One region of the Blautia massiliensis (ex Liu et al. 2021) genome, then DNA from elsewhere that is predicted to be linked to it. Evidence: predicted binding sites of a transcription regulator. Region 1 holds the regulator's gene; each other region holds the start of a gene.

Region 1 (4,786 bases):
GCCTTCTGTATTTGCGATAACTGTCGGCTGTCCACCTTCCATTACGGCTACACAGCTGTTTGTTGTACCTAAGTCAATACCAATAATCTTTCCCATGATTTTTTCCTCCTGTTTTAGTCTGTATCTGTTAAAATAAAGTTTGTTGTCAGTTAGTTCGCAACCTTTACCATACTGTGGCGTACTACGAAATCCTTGTAGGTGTAACCCTTCTGGAATTCTTCCACCACGATGTTCTCTCCAACCTCTTCATCCTCCACATGCATCACTGCATTATGGAAATCCGGGTTGAATTCCTTTCCCACTGCTTCGATCGGCTTCACACCAAGCTCATCCAGTGTTGTGGTAAGCTGCTTGTAGATCATTTTCATTCCATCTGCAAAAGCATCACCTTCCTGTGCCTGTGCAAGACCTCTTTCGAAGTTATCCACAACCGGCAGGATCTTTTCAACGATCTCTTTTGCTCCGATGATGTACATGCTGGATTTTTCTTTTTCCGTTCTTTTACGGAAATTATCAAATTCAGCCATGGTACGCTTCAGGCGATCGGTAAGTTCCTCCACCTTCTGCTCAGATTTATCTTTTTTCTTCTTTCCGAAGAAGGAAGTTTTTGATTTTTCTTCTTTTTTATCCTCTGAGGCAGCTTCTTCGCCTGGAGTATTGTTTTCTTCCTCCGGCAGATCTTCTCCCTCCGGTGTCAGGTTTTCTTCTTCCTGATCTCCGTCAGTTACGGGGATTTCCTTCTCCGCTTCCTGCTCTTCGGATGTTTTCTTTGTTTCCTCCGACACTTTTTTTCTACCGCCTTTCTAAGTTTTCTTCTTTTTCAAAACGTCATCCAGATGATTCTTCAGTTCCTTCAGACTGTCCACTACATTCTCATAATCCATTCGTTTGGGACCGATGATCCCGATGGTTCCGTACATTCCGTCTCCCAGTTCATATCTGGCAGTTACAATGCTGCAGTCCTTCATGGTCTGGATCGGCATCTCATCACCGATGTAAACCTGGATTCCTGTATTCTCTCCATCTGACATCTGTTCTTTTACAAGATCGGCAAGTTCATGCTTCTCCTCAAATGCGGAGATCAGCTCCGTTGCCTTCTCTTTATCGGCAAGCTCCGGATACTTGAAGATGTTAGTTGCACCTGAAGTATAGATCTCCATATCTTCCTCTTCCACATGAATGGTGGCTGCCACTGCATCCAGAACCGTTGCCACCACACCGCTGTGGCTGCCTGCCTGTTCCTTCAGTCTGGCGATCATCCCAAGGTTGATATCCTGGATCGGGATCCCATTGAGATTGGTGTTAAGAAGAAGATTCAGTTTCAGGATCGTCTGGTCGTCCATTTCCTCATCCAGATTGATGATCTGGTTCCGAACTGTGTTGTTGTCACTGACAACCACTGCCACAAGCTGAAGCTCGCTCATTCTCGACAGCTGGATGAACTTGATCTTGTTGCCGCTGTACTGCGGAACGGAAACCATGGTAGCATAGTTGGTATTGGAAGCAAGAACCTTCGCAACCTTCTTAAGCACCTTATCCATCTTATCTGTCTTCTCAATGATCAGATCTCGCAGCTCTGCAACCTCTGCTTCCTTCTCCTTCATCAGCTCATTGACGTAAAGTCTGTAGCCTTTATCTGAAGGAATCCTTCCTGCTGAGGTATGAGGCTGGACGATATAGCCCATATCTGTCAGGTCTGACATTTCATTTCGGATCGTTGCGGAACTGACATTGAGATCCGCATACTTGGAAATGGTCCTGGAACCAACCGGTTCTCCGGTTTCCATATAGGTCTTGATGATTGCTTTTAAGATTTTTTGCTTGCGCTCATTCAACACCTCTTCCATGAAGCCATCTCCTTTCCTTTTTATTCTTCCTGACGGATGTTGATTCTTTTTTTATATCTGTTAGCACTCATTTTAGTGGAGTGCTAACATCCACAGTCTTTAAGATATCACCATGTAAATTATTTGTCAATATGTTTTGAAAAAAAGTTCTTATTTTTTCGCAACAAAAAAAGCATCAGTACGATGCTTTTTTGTAATACTGGTCTATACAGTTCTGTGCTCCGGTAAAAAATTCCGCTTCTGTTTTCTGTCCCAGCACATATTTCTGAAATTCCGTACCCATAGCCGAAACAGCTTCTATGGAATCGGCACACAGTGGTCTTGCCTTCAGCTTATAATCTTTCAGATATTGCCGGATCATTTCAATGCCATCCAGATCAAAATTCTTATCCTCGATCACATCCAGTCTTGCCGGACACATTTTTGTCAGCTGTCCGTAATTTTTACTGGCCTCATATCCGGACACATACTGAAGGAACTTCAGAGCTGCTTCTTTATGATCATAATTTTTATTCAGTACATACTGCCAGGTTGCGATATTGGTCACCTTCTCGTCAAATTCCGGAAATGGTGCCATATGGATCTTATCTTTTCTATACACGCCTGCATTCTGAAAGGTACTCAACGCACCGGTATACATGAACATACATCCATACTGGCCGTTTATAAATTTTTCATTCAGCTGGTCATGCTGGTCGATCAGATTCTCCTCTGATATCATCCCTGTATCCAGCATTCGCCTCATATATTCTGCCGCTTCTCTTGTTTTCGGATCCGTCCAGTCTGTATAATCTCCTCCGAAAAAATCGACATACTCGCTGATACTATTATATATGTAAGAAATCTCCCATGCATCCCCGTATGCATATTTTCCCGTATTCTGAAGCTTTTTCTGAAGGATCTCAAGATCACTGAGACAGGAGAGTCTGTCCAGACCAGCCTGATCCAGCAATTCCTGATTCACCCAGAATGCCATGATATCCATTTTGAACGGTACCGAAAAAATATGTCCGTCTGACATGCATATTTCTTTCAGGTATTCCTGTGGAAAATTCGCCGCTGTCTCCTCTGTCATAACCGTATCTTCCAGCGGAAGAAGAAATCCCTTATGCTTAAATTCGGATATCATCTCATCATTTACTGTGATCAGATCAACAGAATCATCTCCTGATGTCAGAAGAGTTGCTATTTTGGCCTGGCGGTTGTCCGCATTAGCCGGACATTTTTCGATATGGATCTCTATTCCAAGATCCTTTTCCGCCTGACTGATAAAAGAATCAAAGCCCTCTGTGCCTGCATCCATATGAAGAATCGTCAGTTCCTGTCTGTTCTCCGGCACAATATCAGATGCAGCCTCCTTCTTCTGGACTCCACATCCTGTCACTGCCAGAGCCAGGGCAAATACCCCGCAAAATACCTGTTTTTTCAATCTCTACCACCCTTTTTATCTGGGCCATCTATCCTCTTTTGACATCAACGGCTGGAACGGTGCATGAGGAAGTGTCTGATACCAGTACGCTACACTTGCCACATCATCCTGTCGTTCAAACAGGCCACGGTATCCGACGCCTATCTGCTGAATCGTAACGCGAAGATCCTCTTCAAAGCAGATCGGATCCTGTAAATGCCATCTGTAAAAGCCTCGCATTGGCGGGCAGTCATCATTATGATAAAAATTGTGGATCAGTTCGTCATGGGCAGAATAATACGGATATCCCAGATATGGTGTGTTATAATTCTGTTCCACGGTTTTTCCATCCACCTGTTTGGCAAAGCTCCAGGAACCTCCAAAGTAATCTTCCGTTCCTGTTCCGCAGATGGTCGGATACTCCTCATCTCCGTCAATATAGAACTTCATTTCTCCCTCGCCCCACCAGTAACGTTCCAGTGTGGTAAGTGCCATGTAGGTTCCTATATAATGGCCTTTTCCTTTTACTCCATCCAAAATTGTATAATCTTTTGTTTTTTCTGTCAACCGTTCCCTTCTCCACTGCGCATGGAAATAAGCAATATCGTCCGGAAGCTCATCATAGAGACAGTAATCTACCTGATAAAAGAAAGCCGGGATTTTATTTGCATGCTGATTTTCCAGTGTGATCTTTGCTTTCTTCTTAAACGGCATCGGGAAATAGCAGTTAAAGCCCCTGTTTGGAACAACAGCCACCGGAACAGAATTTACAAAACATTCTCTTCCGAATCCGCAGCAGAAGAAATCACCCAGAGGACTTTCCACGGAAGGAGTTTCCTCGTCATCCCAGTACATACGGATCACAAGATCTCTCAGTACAAAGCAATCTGCCTCTGTAGTCTTGTTATCAACGGTGATCCAGATATGATTGATCTGTCCCGGTCCTTCCATTTCTGCCAGAGTTACCACAGCTCCCGGCTCAATATCCTTAAGACACGGGCTTCCTTTTCTGGATGGTCCCAGATGACTTGCAGCCATACCGCCTCTGCCTTTTTCTCCATGAGGATTTTCCGCGTTGATCGCACGGCTTTTTCCATGCTTTGCAAGTGCGATTCCTCCCAGTCCGCCTGTAAATGCCTGATACATATCTGTTTTCTCCTCTCTTTTGGAAATTAAAAATATTTACGCTTTTACTCCACCTGCCATGATACCATCCATGATCTGTTTCTCAAAAACAGCTACAAAGATAATGATCGGAAGAAGGATGATCCATCCCATGGCGCTGACAAGATCCCACGGAACTCCATACATGTTGTCACGTAACGGAAGCTGTACAATGGAAACGGAAAGTACCTGAATACCATTTGAATAAAACAACGGTGTGAAAAAGTTATTCAGACAGGTAATAAAGTTGATGATGCAAACCGTAGCGATCGCCGGCTTCATCAGCGGCAGAACGATCGTAAACAGTCTCTGTGAAAAAGATGCGCCGTCAATAGCAGCTGCCTCCTCCAGTGAGATCGGGATCTCA
Region 2 (4,786 bases), on a different contig from region 1:
AATACCGGCAATTGTCAGAGAAATGACGGATGATGAAGCTGTTATTGCCATGGTAGATGCAAACATCCAAAGAGAAGAACTGCTTCCGAGTGAAAAGGCATTCGCTTATAAGATGAAGCTAGAAGCAATGAAAAGGCAAGGAAGTAGAACTGATTTAACTTTGTCTCAAAATGAGACGAAGTTGCGATCTGATGAGATATTAAGCAAGCAAGTAGGTGAAAGTAGAGCGCAGGTTCAAAGATATATTCGTTTGACAGAACTTATCCCAGTGTGAAGATTTTGTGAACTTTGCGAAATAAAATAATTACTGATATTAGATTCAGCGGAATAGATTCCAGATGTTAATCATTAATTAAGAGGAAACAAAAAAGTCGTTTAAAATTAAATGGTGACGAATTATTAAACTTGTGATAGAATGAAAAAAACATTGAAAGAAGCTGAACTAAATGGATACACAAATTGATATCATATTGCAGGGAGGACAGTTTAAAAAGCTGTTAGAGGAACAGAGCGTTGAATTACGAGAAAAATATGATATGAAAAGAGCAGAACTGGAGATATTATACTTCCTGTCAAAATGCGGAACACATAATACCTCTACGGATATCCACCATCAGTTGATGATGAACCGTGGACATATTTCGCAGGCAGTTGACAGTCTCTGCAGGAGAAATTATCTTATTGCGATACCGGATAAGAATGATAGAAGATATATTCATTATGAAATATCTGATTATGCGAAGGATCTGGTAACAGAAATGACGAAGAGAAGGGAAGCAATGAACGGGATGATTTTAAAAGGTGTGTCGGAAGAAGAATTGAAGGTTTTTCGGGAAGTATCGGAAAAAATCAGGAAAAATATAAATGAATTAATTTAGATGATTAAAAGATGCAAAGTAATGGTTAAGGTGCTTCGCATCTTTTTTAAATTATTTTGGAAACCTATTGACAAGAGAAATACAGGTGATATAATACTTTAAAAATAAATAATTTAAAAATAAAACATGTTTCGCGAGAAACATATTTTTTGCGGAACACGATGGCACTCAACAAGCAAGAGTGCTAACAAAAGAAAGGCAGGTTATTCATATGAAATTAAAACCATTGGGTGACAAAGTAGTTCTTCAGTATCAGGATGTTGAAGAAAAGACAGAATCAGGAATCATTCTGCCAGACAGCGCAAAAGAGAAACCGCAGGAAGCTGTAGTAATTGCAGTTGGTCCGGGAAAATGTAAAGACGGACAGAGGGTTGCCATGCAGGTAAAAGAAGGAGATAAAGTCATTATTTCTGAATACGGCGGCACAGAAGTAAAAATTGGCGACGAAGAATATAAAATTGTAATCCAGGATGACATTCTGGCAATTGTCGAGTAATAGAAACAGTAGAAAGAAGGAAATTATCATGGCAAAAGAGATTAGTTTTGATATTGATGTTCGAAAAAAAATGGAAGCCGGCGTAGACAGACTGGCAAATACAGTAAAAGTAACATTGGGACCAAAAGGAAGAAATGTTGTACTGGATAAATCTTACGGTGCACCATTAATTACAAACGATGGTGTGACCATTGCAAAAGAGATCGAACTGGAAGATCGTTTTGAAAATATGGGCGCACAGCTTGTAAAAGAGGTGGCTACCAAGACAAACGACATTGCAGGAGATGGAACAACAACAGCTACAGTTCTGGCACAGGCACTTGTAAAAGAAGGAATGAAAAATATCGCAGCAGGTGCAAATGCCATTGTTTTAAGAAAAGGAATGAAGAAGGCAGCAGATGTGGCTGTGCAGGCAATTGAAGAAATGAGCCATCCTGTTACCGGTAAGGATCATATTGCAAAAGTAGCTGCAATCTCTTCCGGTAATGAAGAAGTCGGTGAGATGATTGCCGATGCAATGGAAAAAGTCGGAGAGAACGGCGTTATTACGATTGAAGAATCAAAGACCATGAAGACGGAGATCGACGTAGTCGAAGGTATGCAGTTTGACAATGGATATCTTTCCGGATATATGTGTGATGATAAAGAAAAAATGATCGCCAACATGGAGGATCCTTATATCCTCATGACAGATAAGAAGATTTCAAACATCCAGGATATCCTTCCTGTTTTGGAAAATGTGATGAGAGAGAGGAAAGAACTCCTGATCATTGCAGAAGATGTGGAGGGAGAGGCACTTACCACATTGATTGTCAACAGACTGAGAGGCACTCTGAAGGTCGTTGCTGTAAAGGCACCGGGATATGGTGACAGCAGAAAGGCAATGCTTGAAGATATCGCAACACTTACCGGCGGTCAGGTGATCATGGAAGATCTGGGACTTGAACTTAAAGATACCACGATGGACATGCTTGGCCGTGCAAAATCTGTAAAGGTTACAAAGGAAAATACTACGATCGTAGACGGTGCCGGGAACAAGGAAGACATTGATGCACGCATTGCCAGCCTGAAGAGACAGATGGCTGAAACAACATCCGATTTTGATAAAGATAAACTCATGGACCGTATCGCTAAGATGGGCGGAGGCGTTGCAGTGATCCGTGTCGGCGCGGCAACAGAAACAGAAATGAAGGAAGCTAAATACCGCATGGAAGATGCCATGAACGCAACAAAAGCAGCCGTATCGGAAGGCATTATCTGCGGCGGCGGATCTGCATATATCCATGCACAGAAAAAGGTAGAGGAACTGTTGGCAGCCCTGGAGGGTGATGAGAAGACCGGAGCCGGAATCGTAGCAAAGGCACTGGAAGCACCACTGTATACGATTGTGGAAAATGCCGGTCTGGAAGGCCCGGTTATCGTAGACAAGGTAAAGAAGAGTGAGCCTGGCATGGGATTTGATGCAGCCTCAGAAACCTTTGTGGATATGATGAAACAGGGTATTATTGATCCGGTGAAGGTAACAAAGAACGCATTAATGAATGCGGTAAGTGTGGCAGCTACACTTCTTACTACAGAAGCTGCGGTAGCGGACATTAAAGAAAATACACCTGCGCCGCAGCCACAGCCGGAAATGTATTAAAGAGAACAGGTAAAATCAAATAACTGGAGAGCAACAAAATGGGGAGATGGCTGGTACATCTCCTCTTTTTGTTCTCTTTTATTATTTTTATATGAAATGAGGCTCATTATGAAATATGCAGTTATATATCAGTCAAAAAGTGGCAATACACGTTTAATAGCAGAAAAGATCTATGGTGCTTTAAATACAGAGGATAAAACAATTGTAGATATTGATACAGAGCAGGATATACCTGCGGCGGATGTCTATCTGATCGGGTTTGGAATTCATGGTTATTCCTGCAGCATGGATATCTCAGATGTATTTGAGCAGATTACAGGCGGAAAATATGCAGTGTTCGTTACCTGCGGTTATGTGCCGACAGAACAATATAAAGAAAAGCTTGAAAAAAATCTTGAAGTCTGGTACCCGGACGAGGGAGAGTATCTGGGAATGTTTCTCTGTCAGGGGAATGTGGAGTCAGATAGAAGGAAAATTATGATCAGTCAGATGCCAAGTAAAGAAAAAGAGATGCAGCAGATGTTTCGACTGGGAAATACCCATCCGGATGAAGAAGATCTGGAAAATGCGGTTGATTTTGCCATTAAAATTCAGGCAGAAATTGGGGATTAAATAAGAAAATAACATGTATTGATGTAAATAAAAAGAGAGGAGCGGTTGAAGATGCCAGAGCAGAGAGAAATATTGAATGCAAATGAAATCAGAAAGTTTACAAATGAATTAACCTATCGTCGGTATCTGATGAACAAAGGAAAAATACAGGAACTGTTTCGTAAAATGACACTTCAGGAGTATATTGCTTTGTATACTATAGAATCTGAGAGAGAAAATTCTCCGAATAATAATGGGAGAACGTATTTAAAGGATTTATCAGAAAAGATGCAGCTGACAATACGGCAGACATCAAAAATGGTAGAAAAGCTGAAAGATCGTGGACTGGTACTGTGGTCTTATGAAGGAAGCGGAAGTGAAGGAACATATGTGACTGTTACAGAAACGGGACAGAAACTGTTTAAGGGTCAGGAAATGATTCTGAGAGAATGTTATGGAAAAGTGATCAACAAATTCGGAAAAGATAATTTGATCATGTTATTAAAAATGATGAAACAACTGGATAACCTGATGTGCAGCGAAATAAAAGGGATGGGAGAGGTCGATTCGTATGGGAGAGCTGATGAAGCGGATGAATGATTATGCTGTGCAGAATGAAGCTATCTGCCGGAAAAATGATCATATTGATCCTAGATTGTATGAAGAGTTTGGTGTTAACCGGGGGCTGCGGGATGAAAATGGAAAAGGTGTGCTTACCGGTTTGACTAAGATTTCCCGTATTGTATCATCATGTGTGAAAGATGGAGAAAAAGTACCTTGTGACGGGGAATTGTGGTATCGTGGATATAAGGTAGAAAAATTGATTGGCAATCTTGGAGAAGAACAGCTTGGTTTTGAAAAGATCGCTTATCTTCTGTTGATGGGGGAATTGCCTTCAGAAGATGAAGAAAAAAAGTTCCGGGAAGTGATTGGCACATGCAGAACGCTTCCAACGAACTTTACCAGAGATGTTATTATGAAGGCACCATCTGAGGATATTATGAATTCAATGACAAGAAGTATTCTGACACTGGCTGCTTATGATAAAAAGGCAAAAGACATCAGCGTCAGTAATTCGTTGCGTCAGTGCATCCAACTGATTAGTGAATTTCCACTCCTTGCTGTATATGCATATCATGCCTATAATCATTACGAAAAAAACCAGAGTATGTATATCCA
Region 3 (4,786 bases), on a different contig from region 1:
AGCCACCAGCGGAAATCGCATAATGTGGCACCCCGTCCGGCACCGTCTGAACAATCCACATCCAGGAATACTTTTTCTGTTTTAAAGAACTCCGGATGGATGAGATACATAAACGGTACAGCAGCATGGATACTTGCCACGCAGCGATATTTGGAAAAATTTTCAAGTACGTAGCCAGCCATATCTCCACAGGCTCTGGCTGCCGGATCACCGGACTGGCACAGCTTCATGATCTGGTTTCTGGTGAGATTACATTTCAGGGTAGCATCCAGTCCACACATGATCAGTGGGATTCCGGAAGCGAATACGATCTTTGCCGCCTCCGGATCTGCGTAGATGTTGAATTCCGCTGCCGGTGTGATGTTTCCGCCTTTTGCTGCGCCGCCTGTAAAAACAATTTTTCTGATCTTATTCTTTATTTCAGGAAAAACCTTCAACAGAAGTGCAAGATTAGTCATTGGTGCAGTTTCGATCATTACTACCTGCTCACCCTCCGGAATGGCATTCAGAATGTCACGTATAAAAAGCACTGCATTATCAGAAGCAGCCTCTGATTTTGCTTCCGGCAGTACGCAATGGCCAAGCCCTGTCTCTCCGTGGAATTCTTCCGCATAAATTGCCGCTTTCACAAGAGGACGGTCCTGGCCTCCTGCCACCGGAATCTTCAGTCCGTAAAATTCCAACAGCTCCAGTGCATTTTTGGTCACTCTTTCTATCCTGGTACTTCCTGCAGATGTCGTCACTGCAAGCAGCTCCAGTTCATCCTGATGTGCTGCCGCATATGCCAGTGCGATCCCGTCATCGATTCCGGGATCACAGTCCATGATAACCTTGATCTTATCTCCCATATATTCACCTCTGTAAAAACTCTTTCCCCAATTTTATAGTATTGCCGAATTTCCGCTGTTTACCTGTTCCAAGTATAACAGAGTGAGGATGTAGTGTAAAGTTAATCAGAATTCGTTACTGTTCACTCCGTTCTCAGCAACACGCTTCGCGATGCACAGAATTTATGCTAATCGCATAAATTCGCGCGGTATGTCTCGGGTTTTCTGTGACCTTCGCTCACACAAAACACCTCGCGGAATATTACCAGTAAACAGTAATCAGAATTCACCTCTGTACTTCAGGCTGAAACGTAAAGAACCCCTCTGCCGGACATTGGCAGAGGGGTGGAAAAAAGGGGGTTATATTCATTTATATAAACAAATGCAATGTGCAATTTGGAGTTTTAATATCTGCAATATCCGTTTGGGTTGTTCCGGATATTGTTATTATGCTATATCCCATCACCCAGGACTTGCAATCCAGTACCGGGGCTTCACAATAAATGCTGTTCAATCAATAGAAACAAATTTCTTCTCTTCTGCTTCTTTCTTGGTCTCTTCCTTCGGGAAGGTTACATGAAGGATTCCGTTCTCATATTTCGCATGGATATCTTCATGCTTAATGCTCGAGCCTACATAAAAGCTTCTGTTGCAGGTTCCTGTATAACGTTCTCTGCGAACATATTTACCTTTATCATCCTTCTCGTCCTTCTTCTCTTCTCTGGTTGCCTGAATGTTCAGATAACCATTCTTCAGCTGGATTTTCACATCCTCTTTCTTAAATCCCGGAAGATCGATCTCCAGTTCATAATTGCCATCTACATCACGGATATCTGTCTTCATCATATCCTTCACCTGAGGATAAGCATTGGCAGCTGCCTGACGGCCTGTCGGATATCCCATAAAATCATCAAATAAATCTTCTCCGAAAATACTTGGCATTAACATAACTCATTCCTCCTGATCTATATTCGCTGCGTGCTGCGCAGGCGTTTTTAATTTACTGTTTCTGAAAACATCTGCAAATTCTGTAAGAACTTTCTCCGGAAGATTTCTTTTTTCTCTCTTCCTTTGTTCTGTATGTACTATAACACGCATTATTAGCACTGTCAAGAGGTGAGTGCTAATTTCACACTTTCTTCACATTTCACGTAATTTTACGATCCATTTTTCCGATACATATGTCTGAAGCGCCGAAGATAGAAGGACTCCCAGGATCAGAAATGGAACTGCCTGTAAAAACACTCCCATAAATACATAAATATAATAACTGCTTTCATAAAAGAGAGCCCACGTCTGCTGAATACAGGAAAGAACATCTGTATCGGGACCATGGATTCCGTATTCAGTGCAGTGGAGATATGCTTCATGAGATCTGTCGAATAATACATCTGATCGATACCGGGACGGTAATAAGGCAGGCTACCGCACCAGATAGCATGACTGCAACATCCTGGAATAGGAACTGGGAATTAAGAATGATCTCCAGGCTATATTGCTGTGTCTGAATGTATGAAAATAATAAAATAGTTCCTCCAAGATAAGCAAACAGCAACGTATTTACCGTTGTACCGATAATTTCTTTCCCAACCTGATAGCCGGAAGCTGTAAGCTCTTTCGCTGTCAGACTGTTTTTATGAGTCCAGACTTCATATACAGAAGATGTTACAGATAATGCTGTATCGATAACAGCCCCAAGAGTACTGAAAACAGTTACAAATATTCCTACATGAAGCATGTTAATATGAAGGTCCGTAATGTAATAATACATAAAATCGTCTTCCGAAATCTGCAGCTCATTTAACCCGTAACTTCCTGATCTCCATGTAATAATATAAATCGGAATAAACAAAAGTAACATTACCAGCAGTGTAGCCAGAAAAGCCGCCCGCGTCTTTGGATTATTTCCGTTCTGATAAAACAGAGAAATATAGCAGACACCTGCACCTGCCACCAATATCAGGAGCAGTACAGGAAAACCGGCAGATATCAGCATAATTGAAAAAAACAAAATTACAATATTCCCCGCCAGTGTCATAATTGACATGGCTCCACGCTCTCCGCCAATCAAGATCACCAGAAAAATTAAAATCAATGCAAGAAAAATGATCATTCTCTGACACCCCTTTTCCGTGATGGTATTTTCATAATCACTGAAGCAATAAAAACAGATACCGGTATTGCCAGTACAATTCCAATACTTTCTATCAGAAAACGACAGATATCATATGGAATGTGATATCTCACGATCGTTATAAAGCTCATATCATTATTCATCTTAAGTATGAACATGGGAATCATGCCGCTTGCCAGAACAAACAGCAGTACATTTATCATGGTTCCCATAATATCATATCCGATTTCACGACCGGAATGTATCAGTCTTCTCAGAGAAACCGATGGATTTTTCCGCACGATCTCTCCTACTGCTGCGCTGATCGTCACCGTCACATCCATAATTGCACCAAGTCCTGTCAGCATAATATCTGCCCAGAATATATCTGCTGAATTGCCTGTACTTCCAAGGTATTCCAGATTGGAATAATCCAGATCTCCGTACATATAAATAGAAAATTCAAACAATGCCATGATCAGAAACAGAACACACAGTGTTGAAAGAACTGAGGAAAATGTTTTTCTATGAATTCCATTTAAGCAGATCAATGTAGTCAGTGAAAAAAGAACTGCGATGACATTACAGATATTTAAAATATTTTCCCTTCTGTAAAAGCCTGAAATCCATACGCAAATATGACTGTATTCAGTATCAGTGATATGATCGTGTAAAATCCCTGCTTTCCTGTAATGCAGATCAGAAGAAAAAATAATCCTCCTGCCAGTAATACCAGATACCAATCCCTTTTTACAGAACGTATCGTTTTTCCGGGGCTTTCCTTTGAACCGCTTAAAAGAACGGTGTCTCCTTTATGATATTTCTTGGTCTGAACCTGAGAAGATGTATATTCATTAGAGACCATTATTTTTTCCCCTTTATGCGAACCGTTTAATATCCGTGCCGTAATATTCTGAGTATAGTAATATTCTTTTGAGCCCCTGGTTCCTTCTCTGCTCAGAGTCTGTTTTTCTGTTACGGAACATATTTTTGCCAGCGGTGTATGATAAAATCGGGAATTACAGCAGGTAAACAGAACAAAAATAATATATATGCCGGCTAAAAGATATTTTTTGTGAAATATGCAGGATTTCATTAACTTCTTTCCCCCTGTAGAAATATTGCAATTGTAAACGCACTGACCGGTTGCTTTTTATCGAAGTAACATTGTACGCTTTTTGAAAGTATCGGTCAATATAAGGTATACAAAAAAACAGCAGCAGAACCGTTTTCACAGTTCTGCTGCTGCCCCCATAATTATTTTAACAAATACCTGACTCCAAAAAAGCCATTATTTACAAAGCTCAGAAAATGCATCTGCAACAAACTGAACCTTGGTTCCGATAATAACCTGTACAGAAGTTTTTCCAGGTTTGATCACGCCTGCAACACCTGCAGATTTGATCACCTTATCATTTACAGCTGTAATATCCTTAACCTCAAGTCTCAGTCTTGTGATGCAGTTATCGATGCTTGTGATGTTCTCTTTTCCGCCACAGCCTTCCAGGATCTTCGCGGCAATAGCAGTATAATCATCATTTGCAAGCTCGATATTCTTCTCTGCCTCAAGATCGTCATCGTCTTCTCTTCCCGGAGTCTTCAGATCAAATTTCTTGATGGCAAAAAGGAATACAACATAGAATACGATAAATGCTGCAATTCCAAGAGGAAGGATGAGCCATGTCTTCTGTGCTGCCGGAAGTGAGGATGAGAAAAGTAAATCCATCGCACCGGCGGAGAAGCTGAAGCCTGCACGGAAGCCAAGAGCAACTGTGATCATGGTAAAGATACCGTAAAGTAATGCATAGATCACATAGAGGCCAGGAGCAAGGAACATAAATCCAAA

The links. Region 1 encodes HrcA, which represses chaperone genes, less so after heat shock. Its sites were predicted from a motif close to TGTTAGCACTCNNNNNNNNNGAGTGCTAACA; they were not measured.
Region 2: the regulator HrcA is predicted to act here: its motif matches at 1,038-1,068, upstream of ACTNDQ_RS14635 (co-chaperone GroES).
Region 3: the regulator HrcA is predicted to act here: its motif matches at 1,926-1,956, upstream of ACTNDQ_RS01305 (Hsp20/alpha crystallin family protein).

Annotation. Positions count from the first base shown of each region.
Region 1 is NZ_JBQHWA010000017.1:12,612-17,397, reverse strand. It holds gene dnaK (molecular chaperone DnaK) at 1-96, opposite strand, end outside; gene grpE (nucleotide exchange factor GrpE) at 150-785, opposite strand; gene hrcA (heat-inducible transcriptional repressor HrcA) at 804-1,847, opposite strand; gene ACTNDQ_RS08470 (ABC transporter substrate-binding protein) at 2,023-3,276, opposite strand; gene ACTNDQ_RS08465 (glycoside hydrolase family 172 protein) at 3,292-4,401, opposite strand; gene ACTNDQ_RS08460 (carbohydrate ABC transporter permease) at 4,438-4,786, opposite strand, start outside.
Region 2 is NZ_JBQHWA010000053.1:50-4,835, forward strand. It holds partial or broken gene ACTNDQ_RS14625 (ParB/RepB/Spo0J family partition protein) at 1-268, shown strand, start outside; gene ACTNDQ_RS14630 (MarR family winged helix-turn-helix transcriptional regulator) at 537-878, shown strand; gene ACTNDQ_RS14635 (co-chaperone GroES) at 1,090-1,374, shown strand; gene groL (chaperonin GroEL) at 1,403-3,016, shown strand; gene ACTNDQ_RS14645 (flavodoxin family protein) at 3,125-3,628, shown strand; gene ACTNDQ_RS14650 (MarR family winged helix-turn-helix transcriptional regulator) at 3,680-4,207, shown strand; gene ACTNDQ_RS14655 (citrate/2-methylcitrate synthase) at 4,191-4,786, shown strand, end outside.
Region 3 is NZ_JBQHWA010000002.1:133,970-138,755, forward strand. It holds gene ACTNDQ_RS01300 (nucleoside hydrolase) at 1-848, opposite strand, end outside; gene ACTNDQ_RS01305 (Hsp20/alpha crystallin family protein) at 1,338-1,775, opposite strand; gene ACTNDQ_RS01310 (YibE/F family protein) at 2,194-2,940, opposite strand; gene ACTNDQ_RS01315 (YibE/F family protein) at 2,937-3,638, opposite strand; gene ACTNDQ_RS01320 (hypothetical protein) at 3,533-3,805, opposite strand; gene ACTNDQ_RS01325 (PTS transporter subunit EIIC) at 4,232-4,786, opposite strand, start outside.